DNA from 3 places in the Cupriavidus sp. SIMBA_020 genome. Region 1 is predicted to be linked to each of the others. Evidence: predicted binding sites of a transcription regulator. Region 1 holds the regulator's gene; each other region holds the start of a gene.
The links. Region 1 encodes sigma-54, which starts transcription at its own class of promoters, with help from an activator protein. Its sites were predicted from a motif close to TGGCANGNAANCTGCTTT; they were not measured.

Region 2: SB751_RS13655 (isopenicillin N synthase family dioxygenase) is a predicted target of sigma-54. The motif match lies at 4,026-4,043, and genes of this name have one in related genera.
Region 3: urtA (urea ABC transporter substrate-binding protein) is a predicted target of sigma-54. The motif match lies at 3,648-3,665, and genes of this name have one in related genera.

Annotation. Positions count from the first base shown of each region.
Region 1 covers NZ_JAWRWU010000007.1:306,214-312,090, forward strand. Annotated here, with positions in the region: gene hpf (ribosome hibernation-promoting factor, HPF/YfiA family) at 41-394, opposite strand; gene SB751_RS16365 (RNA polymerase factor sigma-54) at 445-1,926, opposite strand; gene lptB (LPS export ABC transporter ATP-binding protein) at 2,060-2,860, opposite strand; gene lptA (lipopolysaccharide transport periplasmic protein LptA) at 2,900-3,541, opposite strand; gene lptC (LPS export ABC transporter periplasmic protein LptC) at 3,605-4,240, opposite strand; gene SB751_RS16385 (SIS domain-containing protein) at 4,253-5,236, opposite strand; gene SB751_RS16390 (monovalent cation:proton antiporter family protein) at 5,409-5,877, shown strand, end outside.
Region 2 covers NZ_JAWRWU010000006.1:56,438-62,314, forward strand. Annotated here, with positions in the region: gene SB751_RS13635 (SDR family oxidoreductase) at 1-161, opposite strand, end outside; gene SB751_RS13640 (arylamine N-acetyltransferase family protein) at 354-1,253, opposite strand; gene SB751_RS13645 (DUF962 domain-containing protein) at 1,490-1,987, shown strand; gene SB751_RS13650 (HU family DNA-binding protein) at 2,295-2,753, shown strand; gene SB751_RS13655 (isopenicillin N synthase family dioxygenase) at 2,844-3,833, opposite strand; gene kdgD (5-dehydro-4-deoxyglucarate dehydratase) at 4,201-5,115, opposite strand; gene SB751_RS13665 (MFS transporter) at 5,543-5,877, shown strand, end outside.
Region 3 covers NZ_JAWRWU010000001.1:600,432-606,308, reverse strand. Annotated here, with positions in the region: gene cyoA (ubiquinol oxidase subunit II) at 1-432, shown strand, start outside; gene cyoB (cytochrome o ubiquinol oxidase subunit I) at 441-2,414, shown strand; gene cyoC (cytochrome o ubiquinol oxidase subunit III) at 2,420-3,070, shown strand; gene cyoD (cytochrome o ubiquinol oxidase subunit IV) at 3,070-3,417, shown strand; gene urtA (urea ABC transporter substrate-binding protein) at 3,722-4,984, shown strand; gene urtB (urea ABC transporter permease subunit UrtB) at 5,102-5,877, shown strand, end outside.

The DNA.
Region 1 (5,877 bases):
GCAGGGTTGGCAACCGCTCTGCTTCCGGTTGCCTGCAGGTCTACTGCTGCGTCAGTTGCTGGGCGGCCATCTGGTACTTCACCGCCTCGCGATCATGGCCCTGTACGCGGTCCTTGTAGCGGATGACCTGGCGGTCGAGCTTGTCGACCAGACAGTCGATCGCCGCATACAGATCTTCATGATGCGCTTCGACGAAGATGTCCTTCCCCTTCAGATGCAGATTGATTTCCGCGTACTGGCGCCGGTCCTTCTCCTTGTGGTTGTCCACCGATAGCAGCACGCTCACGCCGATGACCTGATCGAAATGCCTGACAATTCGCTCCAGTTTCGTTTCCACATACTCACGCAGCGGGGGCGTGATGTCGAGGTGGTGTCCACTGATCTTGAAGTTCATAGCGCTTCTCCTTCTGAAAGAGCCGCACCAGGCAGGCGGTTGCGGCTCGGCTACAAAGTCTTGCGGAGATTCACTGCGGGGATCTTGAGCGCTTCGCGGTATTTGGCCACCGTGCGGCGTGCGACCACGAAGCCTTGCTCACCCAGCAGTTCGGCGATCCGGCTGTCGGAAAGGGGATTCCTGGGGTCTTCGGCTCCTATCAGTTGCTTGATCAGCGCGCGGATTGCCGTGGAAGAGGCCGCGCCGCCAGTCTCCGTGGAGACGTGGCTCCCAAAGAAGTACTTCAACTCGAAAGTACCCATGGGCGTGGCCATGTATTTATTCGTGGTGACCCGGGAAATGGTCGACTCATGTAAACCGAGTGTATCGGCTATTTCCCGCAAAACCAAGGGGCGCATCGCGATTTCGCCATGCGTGAAAAAGTTCTTTTGACGTTCGACAATGGCCTGAGAAACACGCAGGATCGTGTCGAATCGTTGCTGGATGTTCTTGATAAGCCACCGCGCCTCCTGAAGCTTCTGCTGCAGGCCCGCCGTCCCCGATTCGCCCTTCGCGCCGCGCAGAATCTGCGCATACATGTCGTTGATGCGCAGCCGTGGCATGACGTCCGGATTGAGCGCCGCGATCCACCCGCTGCCGCTCTTGCGCACGAACACGTCGGGCACCACGAAGTCGGCCTCGGGACGGTTGAACGCATGCCCCGGATACGGCGCCAGCGAGCGAATCAGTTCGTGAGCCGCCTTCAGTGCTATTTCGTCCACCTGGAGCGCTTTCTTTAGCCGTGTGTAGTCGCGCACGGCCAACAATTCCAGGTGATGGTTGACGATGGTCAGCGCCAGGTCGCGGTGCGGGTGCTTCAGGCGCCGCAATTGCAGGCTGAGGCACTCGGCGGCATTGCGCGCGCCCACGCCGGGCGGGTCGAAGCTCTGCAGCAGGGTCAGGATCGCGTGGACTTCGTCGATCTCGAATTCGAGTTCCTCGGGCAGTTCGGTGCAGATTTCCTCGAGCGAGGCGCTCAGGTAGCCGTCATCGTCGAGCGACTCGACCAGAAAGATGGCGAGGCCCTTGTCGCGCACCGAGATCTTCAGCGGGGCCAGCTGCTCCATCAGGTGCTCGCGCAGCGTGGGTTCGGCGTCGCGCAGCTGCATCGGCGTCTTTTCGTCCTCGTCGCCCTGCGGGCGGCGGGCAAAGTCGTCGAGGCTCCAGTCGCTGCCGTAGTCCTCGCTGCCGTTGTCGTTGTAGTTGTCGTCCTCGCCGCTGGATGCCCCGTCGCTGCGCGCGTCGCCGTTGGGCTGCGGCTCGGAGGAGGCCGGCGCCGGGGCGCTCTGGAGGTTGACCGAGCCATCGGCGGACACCCGCAGCGGGCTTTCGATCCAGTCGTTTTCGCGTTCGAGCAGGGGGTTTTCGGTGAGCGCCTGTTCCACTTCCTGCTGGAGTTCAAGCGTCGAGAGCTGCAACAATCGAATCGACTGTTGCAGCTGTGGGGTCAATGCCAGATGTTGCGAGAGACGAAGCTGAAGCGACGGTTTCATGCGACCTATTCTATGCGCATCCTTCCGACTATGGAACGGAAATTGCTATCGCCTATCGCTCTGGCTTCCTGATCGACCCCGGCTGTCGCCGTGGAGGCCGGGAGAAACGCGGCCGCGCGCGGCGGCCGATGGGTCACATGCGGAAGTTTTCGCCCAGGTAGACGCGTCGCACGGACTCGTTGGCGATGATTTCCTCAGGCTGGCCGGCAGCCAGCACCGTGCCTTCGCTGATGATGTAGGCGTGGTCGCAGATGCCGAGCGTCTCGCGCACGTTGTGGTCCGTAATCAGCACGCCGATATTGCGCGCCTTCAGGAAGCTGACGATGCGCTGGATTTCGCCCACGGCGATGGGGTCCACGCCGGCGAATGGCTCATCCAGCAGGATGAAGCGCGGCGCGGAGGCCAGCGCCCGGGCAATTTCCACGCGGCGGCGCTCGCCGCCGGAGAGCGAGAGCGCCGGGTTGTTGCGCAGGTGGGCGATCTGCAGGTCGTCCAGCAGCGAATCGAGGCGCCGTTCGATCTCCGCCTTCGGCAGCGACTTGCCGTTCTCGATCTGCAGCTCCAGCACGGCGCGGATGTTTTCCTCGACGTTGAGCTTGCGGAAGACCGAGGCCTCCTGCGGCAGGTAGGACAGGCCCATGCGGGCGCGCTCGTGGATCGGCAGGCCGCTGATGTGCTGGTCGTCCAGCACGATGTCGCCCTCGTCCAGCGCCACCAGGCCCACGATCATGTAGAACGATGTGGTCTTGCCGGCGCCGTTCGGGCCGAGCAGGCCCACCACCTCGCCGCTCTTCACGTCCAGCGAGACGTCCTTGACCACGGTGCGCGATCCGTAGCGCTTCTTCAGGTGGCGCACGACCAGCGTGCTGCTGTCGGTACGGGCGGCCGACGGGGCTGCGGCGGCGTTCGGGGCGAGCGTGGCGGAGTCGTTCATCAGGTCAATGCATGCGTGACGCGGCGGGCGCGTCCGGGTTCAGGGCTTGCCGGGCGCGGGCGCCGGCTTCAGTTCCAGCGGCGGCGGCGCGGCGGCGCCGCTGGCCTGGTCCGCGCGCGGCGAGAGCACGGCGCGCACGCGGCCGGACGGATTGCCGGTGGAGGTGTTGTTGTCGCCGCCCGCGGCCGTGTAGTACTCGTTGCGGCTGTCGTAGGTGATCACGGCGCCACGGATCTCGTCGACGGTCTTGGCGCCGGCGATCCGCGCCGCACGGGCATGGCCAATCAGCTTCGACATTTCCTGCTTGCCGTCGTACTCGATGCGGTCGCCCCAGCCGTCGATGTATTCGTCCACGCCGTCGCGCTTCTGCCGGATATACGCCTGGCGGCCCGGGTTGGCCGTGGCCACCGCGTACTGGTAGCCCTCGGGGTCGGTGCGGATCTGCGCGGCATCAGACTTCAGCACCATCGTGCCCTTGGTCAGCACCACGTTGCCGGTCAGCGTATAGATCTGCTTCACATCGTCGTAGCTGGCGTTGTTGGCCTCCAGCACCAGCGGCTTGTCCTTGTCGGCACGCTCCGCCAGGGCCGGCTGGGCCAGGGTCGCGCCAAGTGCGGCGATTGCCACCGCCAGGGCGGGCACGATGCGGCGACAGGACAACGTCGTCAGGGATGGGGTCATGGTGGTCAGCTGAGAGAATGACGGGCGATCCGTTGCCGGCGCCTGGCGTGCTTGTTGTTGTGCTTACTGCGTGGTCCGGGCCTGCCCCGACGGCGGATTCATGACGATGGTGCCGCGTACGTTGCCGAGCAATTGTACTTCGCGGGTGACATTGTTGAAGACCAGCCCGTTGGCGGTCATCACCGACGGCCCGCGCGTGAGCTGTACCGCTTTATCGGTCTTGACGATGTCGTCATTGACCAGCAACTGGAAATATTGCGACGCGGCGGTCATGCGCGGGTCCTTCGCCACATCGACGCCGGGCTGCCGCACCAGGAAGGCATTGCCGTACAGGTCGATCACGGAGCCCTCGGCGTTCATCACGCCCCGGTCCGCGTTGACCGTGACCGGGGGGCGGTCCGGCTGGTAGGCGCGCATGGCCGGCGTGGTCACCTCGTAGGTCTGGTCGTCCTCGAAATGGATCATCTTCACGCCGGTGAAGCGCATCTTGGTGGCGCCGGTGGTGTCCAGCTCCGTGGCCGAGAAGCGGTCCATGTAGTAGTCCGCCTCATGGCGCTTGGCGCGGTTCTGCGCGGCCTCGTCCTCATGGGGCGAGTTGATCTGCACCAGCCAGAACGTGCTGCCGGCCACCATCGCCATCAGCAGCAACGGCAGCAGCCGCATGACCAGACCGGAGATCCTGCCGAAGAAGTCCCGCATCGCCGGCCCCGTTCAGATGACCTTGGCGCGGGTCAGGTCATGGATGTGGAGCGCGCCCACGAGCTTGCCGTCGCCATCCACCACCAGCAGCTGGTTGATGCGGTTCGCCTCCATGATCTGCACGGCCTCCACGGCCAGATGGTCCTGGTTCACCACGTGGGGGTTGCGGTGCATGACCTCGCCGATGGGCACGGTGCGCCAGTCGCGCGGGGTTTCCAGCAGGCGGCGCAGGTCGCCATCGGTGAACACGCCGATGGCGTGGCCGTCCGGGTCCACCACGGCCGTCATGGCCAGGCCCTTGCGGGTGATTTCCATCAGTGCCTGGGCCAGCGGGGTGTTTTCACGCACCTCGGGCACGCCGTTGCCGGTGCGCATGACGTCGCGCACGTGGGTCAGCAGCTTGCGGCCCAGCGCGCCGCCCGGGTGCGAGCGGGCGAAGTCTTCCTCGCCAAAGCCGCGTGCGTCCAGCACGGCCACGGCCAGGGCGTCGCCCAGCGCCAGCGCCGCCGTGGTGCTGGCGGTCGGGGCCAGGTTCAGCGGGCAGGCCTCCTGGGCCACGGCGCCGTCCAGATGGGCGTCGGACAGCTTGGCGAGGTTCGATTCCGGGTTCCCGGTGACCGAGATCAGCCCGGCGCCGATGCGCTTGACGATCGGGACGATCGACAGCAGCTCGGCCGTCTCGCCGGAATTGGAGAACGCGATCAGCACGTCGTCGCGCGTGATCATGCCCAGGTCGCCGTGGCTGGCCTCGGCCGGGTGCACGAAGAACGACGGCGTGCCCGTGGAAGCCAGCGTGGCCGCCACCTTGCGGCCGATGTGGCCGGACTTGCCGATGCCGGACACGACCACGCGTCCGGTGCAGCCCAGGATCATCTGGACCGCCTTGGTAAACGCGGGCGTCAGTCGGTCAGCCAGCGCGGAAACGGCGTCGGCTTCGATCTTGAGGGTGTGGCGGGCGAGCTTAAGTGCTCGTTCCGCATCGAAATTGGCTATCATGGCGACGAAGTATACCAACGAATGCGATGGCGACCGGCCCGGCTTTTTTGGCCACGGGGTCCCGGCGACCGCCGCTTGCCGTGTTTCCCCGGCTAGGCACCGATGCCGGGACGGCGCGCGTGCCCGGCCGGCTCGTTCCAGATTCTGCCCAAGTCTTCCCTAAGCCCGCCGAATGCATTCTCCGCTGGAACTGACCCTCGTGCTGCTGGCCGCCGCCGTTTTCGGCGTGGTGGCTTTCCGCATGCTGCAACTGCCACCCATGCTGGGCTACCTGGCGGTTGGCATCCTGATCGGTCCCCACGCGCTCGCGCTGGCCAGCGATTCCGCCCAGACCAAGTACCTGGCCGAATTCGGCGTGGTCTTCCTGATGTTCTCGATCGGGCTCGAGTTCAACCTGGGCAAGCTCCGCTCGATGAAACGGCTCGTGTTCGGGCTGGGCGGCTCCCAGGTGGTGCTGACGATGGGGTTCGTGGTGGCGGCCGGCTGGGCGCTCTCGGCCTGGACTGGCCTGTCCTGGCAGGCCTCGGTGGCGCTGGGCGGGGCGCTGGCCATGTCCTCGACGGCCATCGTCTCCAAGATGCTTTCCGAGCGCATGGAGCTGGAGGCCGAGCACGGCCGCAACATCATCAGCGTGCTGCTGT
Region 2 (5,877 bases), on a different contig from region 1:
GCGTTGATGGCGTCTACCACTTCGGCGCAGGCCTCGGCCTTGCGCGACGAAATGACCACCTTGGCGCCTTGCACGGCCATCTGCTCGGCGATGGCGCGGCCGATGCCGCGCGACGAACCGGTGATGATGGCAACCTTGCCCGACAGATCGAACAATGACATGGTGTCTCCTGAGGATCGCGGCGGTCCTGCCGTCGCTGGATATATGAGGTGCCGGCACATTATGGGGACGCCGCCCCCCTCAGTCCACCCGCAAAACGCCACGCCGGGGGTGGTATCAGCAAACTTTCTGCGGGCAATTCACGCGATGCATGACGCGTGCCGCAGCGTGGAACGCTCGGCCCCTTATGCCCCTCATGCCTCCTTGTCGGCGGCGAGCACGCGCGGCAGGGTGGCGGCCAGCGCACCGCGCAGCGGCGCGTCCAGGGGGATGCCGAAGCGGTGGATGAGCAGGTCGATGACGGCCTCGGCGTCGTCCAGTTCCTGCTTCTGGACGCTGCCGTCGGCGGCGCGCGCGGCGAACTGGCCGTTGCGAAGCGCCAGGCGCACCCCGTCCACCACCCGCGCCACCATCAGCGTCTGTGTGAACTGGCTGTCTGGATGGGTCGACACGTACCAGTTGCGCGCCACGTAATCGATCTTCGGCTGCGGGGTCAGGTCGAAGCGGTACATCACGCGCCAGTCGTCCGCGCCGGTGCCGTCATCGGACCGGAATTCGAGGTCGTAGGCGTGGAACGCGCTGCTGGCCGACTGCGCCGCCGGCGTGGGCACCAGCCGGAACGGCTGGGCCGGGTCGATCGGCAGAGACAGCGGCAGCGCGCGGTCGGGCGTGGTGCCGCCGAAGCCGACATCGGCGAGATAGCTCTCGTGCGCCACCTCCACGCGCAGCAGCATGTGCGACAGCCCGGTGGGCGGATGGTCCGGCGGCAGCTGCCAGCGCACGCGCGCGGCCAGGGGTACCACGGCATAGCCGAGCGCCTTGAGGGCGGCGCAGAACAGGGTATTGAGCTCGAAGCAGTAGCCGCCGCGCCCTTCGGTGACGAGTTTTTCGAACACGTCCGATAGATCGATCCGTACCGGGCGGCCCGTCAGCGGATTCAGGTTCTCAAACGGGATATGGGCGAGCTGGGCCGCGATCAACACGTCCAGCGCGGGGCGGTCCGGGGTGGCCGGCGCGGTATCGAGGCCGATCCGCGCCAGCCATGCCTGCAGCTGATCGGGCGAGAGCGGGGAGATTTCATCGACGGGAAGCATGGGTATCGCTGTCTCCGTAGGGGGGGCCGGCAGCGGCCCGACGGCGGTTGGTTTGGCGAGAATGCCAGGCTGCGCCGACGGATTCCGCTTGGATTCCGCTTGGATTCCGCTTTGTCAGCGGTGGGGTGGACCCGGGCCGGCGCGCCCACTACTATAAGTCCACAACGCCACCGGCACCGATGCCCCACGCATGACAGGGTCATCCTCAGCCGGGCACCTCTCACAGGAGACGCCCCGTGAAAACCCTGATCGAGCATCTGTCGCACTACGCGGCCTATCACCGCGATCGCCGCAACATCGTCACCCATTTCGTCGGCATCCCGATGATCGTGCTGGCGGTGACCACGCTGCTGGCGCGGCCCGCCATGCCGCTTGGCGAGGGGGCGGCGTTCCTTACCCCCGCCATGGTCGTGTACGCGCTCTCGTGCCTGTTCTACCTGCGGCTGTCGTTCGGCTTCGGCCTCGCCATGGTGGTCATTCTGGCCGTATTCCTATGGGTTGGGGCATGGATTGCCGCGCTGCCCACGGCGGCCTGGCTTGCCTCGGGCATCGGCCTGTTCGTGGTGGGATGGATCATCCAGTTCGTCGGGCACTACTACGAAGGGCGCAAGCCGGCCTTCGTCGATGACCTCGTCGGGCTGCTGATCGGCCCGCTTTTCCTGGTGGCGGAGACCGCGTTCGCGATGGGGCTCGCCCGCGACACGCACGACGCGATGGCCGCGCACGTGCACTGATCGGGTCAGATTCCGAATCTCCGGACACACGCCGCGCACGCCAAAGTGGGGGGACGTACCCCCTCTGCGCGTGCGCAAGGCCTGCTTGCAAGGCCGTTGCTGACGCAAAGCAGCGACAAAACCCGGGGTTTTCACTGGGTTTGACGTACCTCATGTACGAAAACCCCTTGACTTGCGGTACTTTCCGCTATGATTCAGTGCGTACCGGCACCCGTGATTCGCAACGTGCCACTGCGGTGAGACGCAGCGATACGCAGCGATACGCAGCGATACGCCGGGACACATTCTTCAACTCACGTATATCGATATGGCGACCAAAGCGAAACCGACCACGAAGACTGCAACCAAGCCCGCTGCCAAGAAGGCACCGGCAACCAAGGCACCCGTGAAGGCTGCCGCCAAGAAGGCCGCTCCGGCCAAGAAGGCTGCTCCCGCCGCTGCTCCGGCCCCGAAGCCGCTGAAGGACACCTTCAACAAGTCGAGCCTGGTCGCTCACCTGGTAGCTCAGACCCAGCTGGAAGCCAAGGCCGTGAAGTCGGTGCTGGCCCATCTGGAAAACACCATCGTCAGCGCGCTGAACAAGAAGGGCGCCGGCGAATTCACGCTGCCGGGCCTGCTGAAGGTGACCGCGCAGCAAGTGCCGGCCAAGAAGAAGCGCTTTGGCAAGGACCCGTTCACGGGTGAAGAGCGTTGGTTCCCGGCCAAGCCGGCCAGCGTCAAGGTCAAGGTCCGTCCGCTGAAGAAGCTGAAGGACGCCGCGGCCTGATCGCCACGCATCTTTGGTAGTCCTGAAAACCCCACCCGCTCCGGCGCGTGGGGTTTTTTGTTGCCTGGATGCCCGGACGATGAGGGCGGATCAGTACGCCTTGAAGTTGGCCGCCACGCGCTGGCGCAGGAAATCGCCTGCCGAGATGGCCGGGTACAGCCGCGCAGGGCCCTCGATCACCGCCTCGCGGTTGGCCTGGCAGAAGAACGCCAGGCTGTAGCGCGGGCCCATGTACTCGCCCGGCGCGGGGTTGCGCACACGGTGGAAGTTGGACGGCAGGCGGTCATCGCTCCAGCGCATCAGCATGTCCCCGATATTGCACGTGATGACGTCCTCGTCCGGAGCGATGGGCGTCCACGCCTGCGCCTCCATCTCCTTGCCCGGGCAGACCTGCAGGCCGCCCTGGCCCTGGCGCTGGAACAGCAGCGTCAGGCAGTCGAAATCCGTATGGGCGCCGGCGCGCCAGAGTTCGAGCTTGTCCTGCGCCTCGGGCGGAATCGCGTAGTAGTGGAGCAGCCGCAGCGTGCTCTGGTAGTCCGGCGCGGCCGGGTCGTGGGCGCGCGTGAAGAAATCCGGATCGAAACCGAGCTTGTCGGCGAAGCAGGACAGGATCTTCATGCCCACCTCCCAGCACTGGCGCTCGAAGGCCAGCATCGTGGCCTGGAAGCCGGCCAGCTCCGCCTCGCTGGGCCACAGCGGCGCCATGTGCGGGCGGGTAATCTGGTAGGACTCCTTCTGGTCCGGCGTGCCGGTGGACGGCCGCACCTGCGCGCGGGACTCCCAGCCCGCGTTGAGGGCCTTCTGGAGCGGATACTGGCCCTTCACGGCCTCCGGCAGCGCGAAGAAGCGTTCGGTCATGGCGAAGGCTTCGCGCACGGCGGCGAGGTCGATCCCATGGTTCGCTGCCTGGAAGAAGCCGACGTCCACGGCGGCATGCCAGAGTTCGTCGGCGATCTCGGCTTTGCGGCGGGGGTAGTCGGAGAGGTCGATGCGGCGGATCTCGCGCGCGCTGGTCTCGTGGCCTTGCGCACCCATGCGGGATTCGCGGGCCAGTTCGTGGAGGGAGGCGGTGCTGGTCATGATCGTTCCGGAGTCAGGAAAGGTTGGGTGCGGCCCTGCCTTTCGCGCGATGACTGCCGGGGGATCTGACCTGCGGACGATCTCTTGAGCCCCGGTGCCAGTCGCGCAAGGGCGGGGCACGGACGTCAAGAGCAATTTCCTGCCGCGCACCGGGGGTGGGCGGTTGAACGCTTCTACTCTTCGGGGGGTGAGATTGCAGGTTTCGGGCCAGGGGGATGGCGCCGATTTTGGGCCAATTGCGGGCCGATTTGCGCCGGGGTGGCGCACGCCATGCCGCAGGATGGTGCGGCGCGCCCAAAAAAACGCCGGCGCAAAGGCCGGCGTTCAGTTCTTTCCTCCCGCAGCGGGGAGGGCACCACATGACCGCTTACTGCGGTCCCAGCTTGCGGATCAGGGCGTCCAGCTTGCCCATTTCCTCTTCGTTCAGGTCCGTCAGCGGTGCGCGCACCGGGCCGGCGTCGTGGCCAACCAGCTTGGCGCCGGCCTTGACGATCGACACCGCATAGCCTTGCTTGCGATTGCGGATGTCCAGGTACGGCAGGAAGAAGTCGTCGATCAGGCGACCCACGGTAGCGTGGTCGTCCGCCGCGATGGCGCGGTAGAAGTCCATCGCCGTCTTCGGGATGAAGTTGAACACGGCCGACGAGTACACCGGCACGCCCAGCGCCTTGTAGGCAGCGGCGTACACCTCGGCGGTGGGCAGGCCGCCCAGGTAGGCCAGGCGGTCGCCGAGCTTGCGGCGCACGCGCACCATCGCCTCGATCTCACCCACGCCGTCCTTGAAGCCGATCAGGTTCGGGCAACGGTCTACCACGCGTTCCAGCAGGTCGGCGCCGATGCGCGAGTTGGCGCGGTTGTAGACGATCACGCCGCACTTGGTGGCCTTGCAGACCTCTTCAATATGGTTGGCGATGCCTTCCTCGCTGGCTTCGGTCAGGTAATGCGGCATCAGCAGGATGCCGTGCGCGCCCAGGCGCTCGGCTTCCTTGGCGTATTCGATGGCCACGCGGGTCGGGCCGCCGGCGCCGGCCAGGATGGGTACCTTGCCACGGCAGGTTTCCACCGCGGTGCGGATCACGTTCGAATAGTCCTGCTGCGTCAGCGAGAAGAACTCGCCCGTGCCGCCGGCTGCGAACAGGGCCGAGGCGCCGTACGGGGCCAGCCATTCCAGGCGTTCGATATAGGTCGATGGGCGGAAATTGCCCTGTTCGTCAAAGTCGGTCACGGGGAACGAAAGCAGGCCGTCCGAAATAATCTGCTTGAGTTCTTGCGGTGTAGTCATGTCGCTCATCCTGATCGCCACATGGCGAAAATGGTGTGGTTTGTTAATGGGGCAAGGCCCGTTCGATGACCTCGCACCCAACTGCTGAGTGGATTCGAGATAAGTCATCGTACAACTAACAACTTGACGGTGCAAGGGCTAAGGGCACGATTGAGGGAAAACCCCGGCATTTTTGCTGGCACCGGGGGCGGGCACGCGGGGGCTGGCGTCGCCTCGCCCAACCCGGCCGATCGCCCGCCAGACCGCAAGGAGATTGAAAGGGGCGGCAAGTGGCCCGATGCCCGAAAGCAGGGCGGTTCGCACCGTTCTAGGGTAAACGCGCACTGTGTCTGACGGAACCACGTCCCTATAATCGGAGTCGTACGACGACATATCACAAGCCGGTTCCACGCATCCTGCACCCGGTCCCCGGCTGTGAGGAGACCCGATGAACGCAAGCCCCACTTCCAGCGCCGCCGCCGCGACTTCCGCCGAAGGCGCGCGCCGCACCAACGTCCGCTACTGGATTCTCCTGCTTATCTTCATTGTGACCACGGTCAACTACGCCGACCGGGCCACGCTGTCGATTACCGGCCCCGCCATGCGCGAGGAGTTCGGCTTCAGCGCCGTGCAGATGGGCTATATCTTCTCCGCCTTCAGCTGGGCCTATGTGATGGCGCAGATCCCGGGCGGCTGGCTGCTCGACCGCTTCGGCGCCCGCCGCATCTACGCGGCCAGCATCTTCGTCTGGTCGTTCTTCACACTGCTGCAGGGCTGGCTGGG
Region 3 (5,877 bases), on a different contig from region 1:
AGCCAGGTGTACGCCATGGCCGGGATGGAGACCAAGCTGCACCTCATCGCCAACGAAGCCGGCACGTATGACGGCATGTCCGCCAACTATAGCGGCGGCGGCTTCTCGGGCATGAAGTTCAAGGCCGTTGCGATGTCGAACTTCGACTTCGACGCGTGGGTGGCCAAGGTGCGCGCGTCTGACCGCCAGCTCGACGCTGCGGACTACAAGGTCCTGGCCAAGCCGAGCGAAGCGGAGCCGGTTGCCCTCTACGGCAAGGTCGAAGACGGCCTGTACACCGGCATCCTGCATCAGTACATGGGCGCCGACGGCCGCGCCATGGCCCGCGAGGGCTTCGATGGTGGCCCGGTCTGCACGTCGCGTAACACGCTCGGCGAAGAGCGGGTGTCCATGACCACGCCGGCCAAGCCGGCGCTGGGCGCGCAATCCTAGGAGCAATGATGTTTGGCAAATTGACTTTGTCGGCGATTCCGTTTCATGAGCCGATCATCATGATCACGCTGAGCTGCGTGGCCCTTGGCGGGCTGGCGCTGCTCGGCGGGATCACGTACTTCAAGAAGTGGAACTACCTGTGGAGCGAGTGGATCACGTCCGTCGACCACAAGCGTATCGGCGTGATGTACTCGCTGGTGGCGCTGATCATGCTGCTGCGCGGCTTCGCCGACGCCATCATGATGCGTACCCAGCTGGCGCTGGCCACCAATGGCGACCCCGGCATCCTGCCCCCTGAGCACTACGACCAGATCTTCACCGCCCACGGCGTGATCATGATCTTCTTCGTGGCCATGCCGCTGATGACGGGCCTGATGAACCTTGTGGTGCCGCTGCAGATCGGCGCGCGCGACGTGGCGTTCCCGTTCCTGAACACGCTGAGCTTCTGGCTGTTCGTGGCCGGCGCGATGCTGGTCAACATCTCCCTGGGCGTTGGTGAATTCGCGCGTACCGGCTGGCTGGCCTATCCGCCGCTGTCGGGCATCGACTACAGTCCTGGCGTAGGGGTGGACTACTACCTCTGGTCCTTGCAGATATCAGGGCTGGGCACGCTGCTGACCGGCGTGAACTTCCTCGTGACCATCCTCAAGATGCGCGCCCCAGGCATGACCCTGATGCGCATGCCGGTGTTCACCTGGACCGCCCTGTGCACCAACGTGCTGATCGTGGCTGCCTTCCCGGTGCTGACGGTGTCGCTGGCGCTGCTGGGCCTGGACCGTTACTTCGGCATGCACTTCTTCACGAACGACGGTGGCGGCAACGCCATGATGTACGTGAACCTGATCTGGATCTGGGGCCACCCCGAGGTGTACATCCTGATCCTGCCGGCGTTCGGTATCTTCTCGGAGATCATCTCGACGTTTTCGGGCAAGAAGCTGTTCGGCTACAAGGGCATGGTCTACGCCACCGCCGCCATCATGGTGCTGTCGTTCATCGTCTGGCTGCACCACTTCTTCACGATGGGCTCCGGCGCCAGCGTGAATGCGTTCTTCGGCATCACCACGATGATCATCTCCATCCCCACCGGGGTGAAGATCTTCAACTGGCTGTTCACGATGTACCGTGGCCGCGTGCAGTTCACGTCGCCGGTGCTGTGGACGCTGGGCTTCATGATCACCTTCGTGATCGGCGGCATGACCGGGGTGCTGATGGCCGTGCCGGCAGCCGATTTCGTGCTGCATAACAGCCTGTTCCTGATTGCCCACTTCCACAACGTGATCATCGGTGGCGTGCTGTTCGGCTACCTGGCCGGCGTGACCTACTGGTGGCCGAAGGCGTTCGGCTTCAAGCTGGACGAGCGTCTGGGCAAGTGCGCGTTCTGGTGCTGGCTGGTTGGCTTCTACTTCGCGTTCATGCCGTTGTACGTGCTGGGCCTGATGGGCATGACCCGCCGCCTGAACCATACCGACAACCCGGCCTGGACCCCGTTCCTGTACGCGGCCGTGATTGGCGTGGTGTTCATCGCCATGGGTATCGGCTTCCAGGTGCTGCAGATCGTCGTGTCGATCCGCAACCGCAAGGCGCTGGCCGACGTCACGGGCGATCCGTGGGGTGGCCGTACGCTGGAGTGGGCCACGTCGTCGCCGCCCGCGTTCTACAACTTCGCGCACACCCCGGTGGTGCGTGACCTGGACGCGTTTGCCGACATGAAGGCCCGTGGCGAGACCATCCGCACGGACGGCTACGAGCAGATCCACATGCCGAAGAACACTGGCGCAGGCTTCTACATGGGTGCCTTCAGCCTCGTGCTGGGCTTCGCGCTGACCTGGCATATCTGGTGGCTTGCCGCCGTGGGCCTGGTTGGCATGGTGGTGGCGTTCATCCGCCGCGCCAACGACGACCATATCGATTACTACGTGCCGGCCAAGCAGGTCGAGCAGATCGAAACGCTGCACCAGCAGCGCATCGCCACGCAGGGCTGATCATCATGTCGACTGAAGTTCTAGACCGTTTCGGGGCGCAAGCCCCCGCCCACGGCCACGCGCACGATGCCGCGCATGACCACGACCACGCCCATCACGACACCAGCGAGAACACCGTCTTCGGTTTCTGGCTGTACCTGATGAGCGACTGCATCTTGTTCGCGTGCCTGTTCGCCGCCTACGCCGTGCTGCGCGGCGAAGTGGCGGGCGGCCCGTCGGGCAAGGAGCTGTTCGAGCTCAACTTCGTGCTGGTCGAGACGTTCATCCTGCTGTTCTCGTCGATCACGTACGGCTTCGCCATGATCTCGCTGCAGAACCGCAGCAAGGGTCGCGTGCTGTTCTGGCTCGGCGTGACGTTCCTGCTGGGTGCCGCGTTCATGTCGATGGAAATCTATGAGTTCCATCACCTGATCCACGAAGGCGCCGGCCCCGGCCGCAGCGCGTTCCTGTCGTCGTTCTTCACGCTCGTGGGTACCCACGGGCTGCACGTGGCCAGCGGCATGGTCTGGATGCTCGTGCTGATGTGGCAGCTGAACAAGAAGGGCATGACCGCGACGATGGAAAAGCGCCTGAACTGCCTGAGCCTGTTCTGGCACTTCTTGGACATCGTCTGGATTGGCGTCTTCACCGTGGTCTACCTGATGGGAGCACTGTAATGGCACAACAACATGCAACGGCTGCCCACGGCGAGTCGCACGGCCACAGCAGCGTCAAGTCGTATGTGATCGGCTTCGTGCTGGCCGTGATCCTGACGGTGATCCCGTTCAAGATCGTGATGGACGGCACCATGGACCGCGGCACGATCCTCTGGATCATCCTCGGCATGGCCGTGGTCCAGATCGTGGTCCACCTGAAGTACTTCCTCCATATGGATGGCTCCAAGGGTCAGCGCTGGAACGTCATGGCGTTCCTGTTCACGCTGCTGATCCTGTTCATCGTGCTGGCCGGTTCGCTCTGGATCATGCACAACATGAATGCCAACATGATGCCGATGATGAAGTAAGCATCGTCAGGCATGCAGCGAAGACGGGGCCCTCGGGCCCCGTTTTTTATTGCCGACGGTGCGCGATGCACTGCCGCCGGCCTGCATCCTGCACTGATTTGCGGCCGTGCACGATGCCGGTGCGGCGCCGGGCGCGGCACCGGCGGCCCGGTTGGCACCGCAATGGTGCGTCGGCATCACCCGCCGTGACGTTTCCTCCCACCTTTGATCGTTCCCGGCCTGGCAGTCCATGGCACGCTAGTTGCAGAAGGATCACCCGGGGTGCGTAGAGTCCCTGACCATATACGACAAACTGGGAGCTGCAATGAAACGACGTGACATGCTGAAGCTGTCGGCGGTAGCCGCCGCGGCGATGATCGGTACCAGCCCGCTGCTGGCGCAGTCGAAGGATCCGATCAAGGTCGGCATCCTGCATTCGCTGTCGGGCACGATGGCCATCTCCGAGACCTCGCTCAAGGATGTGGCGCTGATGACCATCGACGAGATCAACAAGAGCGGCGGCGTGCTCGGCCGCAAGCTCGAGCCGGTGGTGGTGGACCCCGCCTCCAACTGGCCGCTGTTCGCCGAAAAGGCGCGTCAGCTGATCACGCAGGACAAGGTCGCCGTCACGTTTGGGTGCTGGACCTCGGTATCGCGCAAGTCCGTGCTCCCGGTCTACGAGGAACTGAACTCGCTGCTGTTCTACCCGGTGCAGTACGAGGGCGAGGAGATGTCGAAAAACGTGTTCTACACCGGTGCCGCGCCTAACCAGCAGGCCATCCCGGCCGTGGAATACCTGATGAGCAAGGAAGGCGGCGGCGCCAAGCGCTTCTTCCTGCTCGGCACCGACTACGTGTACCCGCGCACGACCAACAAGATCCTGCGCGCGTTCCTGAAGAGCAAGGGCGTGGCCGACAAGGACATCGAGGAGGTCTACACCCCGTTCGGACATAGCGACTACCAGACCATCGTCGCCAACATCAAGAAGTTCTCGCAAGGCGGCAAGACGGCCGTGATCTCGACGATCAACGGCGACTCCAACGTGCCGTTCTACAAGGAACTGGGCAACGCCGGCCTGAAGGCCAAGGACGTGCCGGTGGTGGCCTTCTCCGTGGGCGAGGAAGAACTGCGCGGCATCGACACCAAGCCGCTGGTCGGCCATCTGGCCGCCTGGAACTACTTCATGTCCGTGAAGAACCCCGAGAACGACGCGTTCAAGAAGCAATGGGCGGCGTGGGTCAAGGCCAACAACCTGCCCGGCGGCGACAAGCGTGTGACCAACGACCCGATGGAAGCCACCTACGTCGGCATCCACATGTGGGCGCAGGCGGTCAAGAAGGCCGGCACCACCGATGCGGACAAGGTGCGCCAGGCCATGTACGGCCAGACCTTCAAGTCGCCGGACGGCTTCACGCTGACCATGGGCGAGAACCATCACCTGTACAAGCCGGTGATGATCGGCGAAGTGAAGGGCGACGGCCAGTTCACGGTGGTGTGGAAGACGCCGAAGCCGGTGCGCGCACAGCCGTGGAGCCCGTTCATCGCGGGTAACGAAGGCAAGCCGGACAAGGTTGTCGCCGGCCGCTGATCTTCAGCGTATCCATGGTGTTTTGCCCCTCTCCCTTGGGAGAGGGGAGCCCTCCCTCGGTCGTTCCACGCATAAAAGACGCGAACCATCGCGCCATATCAGACGCCAGCCAGCCCTATGCACCGATCTCCATTCCCGTCCGCCTTGCCGTGGCTGCGCGCCATGCTGGCTGTGCTGTTGCTGGCCGCCGCGCCGCTGTGGGCGGCACCGCTCACGCAGGCTGACCTCAAGCCGTTGGTTGAAGACGACTTCGACGCCAAGACCGCTGCGCTCGCCGCGCTGACGCAGGCGCCGCCCGAACAGGCTGGGCCGATCCTGCGCGCGCTCCAGGACGACACGCTGCAATATGCGCCATCAGTGGGCATGGTGCGCCAGGACGATGGCAAAACCGTCGATGCCGTCACCGGCAAGCCGGTGACCGTGAAGGCCGATGAACTCGAGTCGCTCACGCTGAACAACAGCCTGCGGGCCATCGTCGATAGCGCCGCGAGCAGCCTGCTGCTGCAATCGCCGGACATCGCGGTGCGCACGCAGGCCATCAACACCTTGTCCGATCAACCCGATAATGCCTCGCGTGAAGCCGTGGAAACGGCCCGCAAGGCCGAGGCCGACGCCGGCCTGCGCGCCCGGCTCGACGTGATCTGGGCCAGCACCGTGCTGGCGCAGGGCACCGACGCCACGCGCGACGCGCGGCTGGAAGCCATCCGCATCCTCGGCCAGGACAGCAATCCGCAGATCCGCCAGAAGCTGACGCCGCTGGTGGAGCGCGATGAAGCGGGCAAGTTCAAGGAGCCCGATGCCGATGTACGCGCCGCCGCGCAGCAGGCCATCGACAAGATGCGTGGCGAGCAGGGTCGCGCCGAGCTGCTCGGCAACCTGTTTGCCGGCCTGAG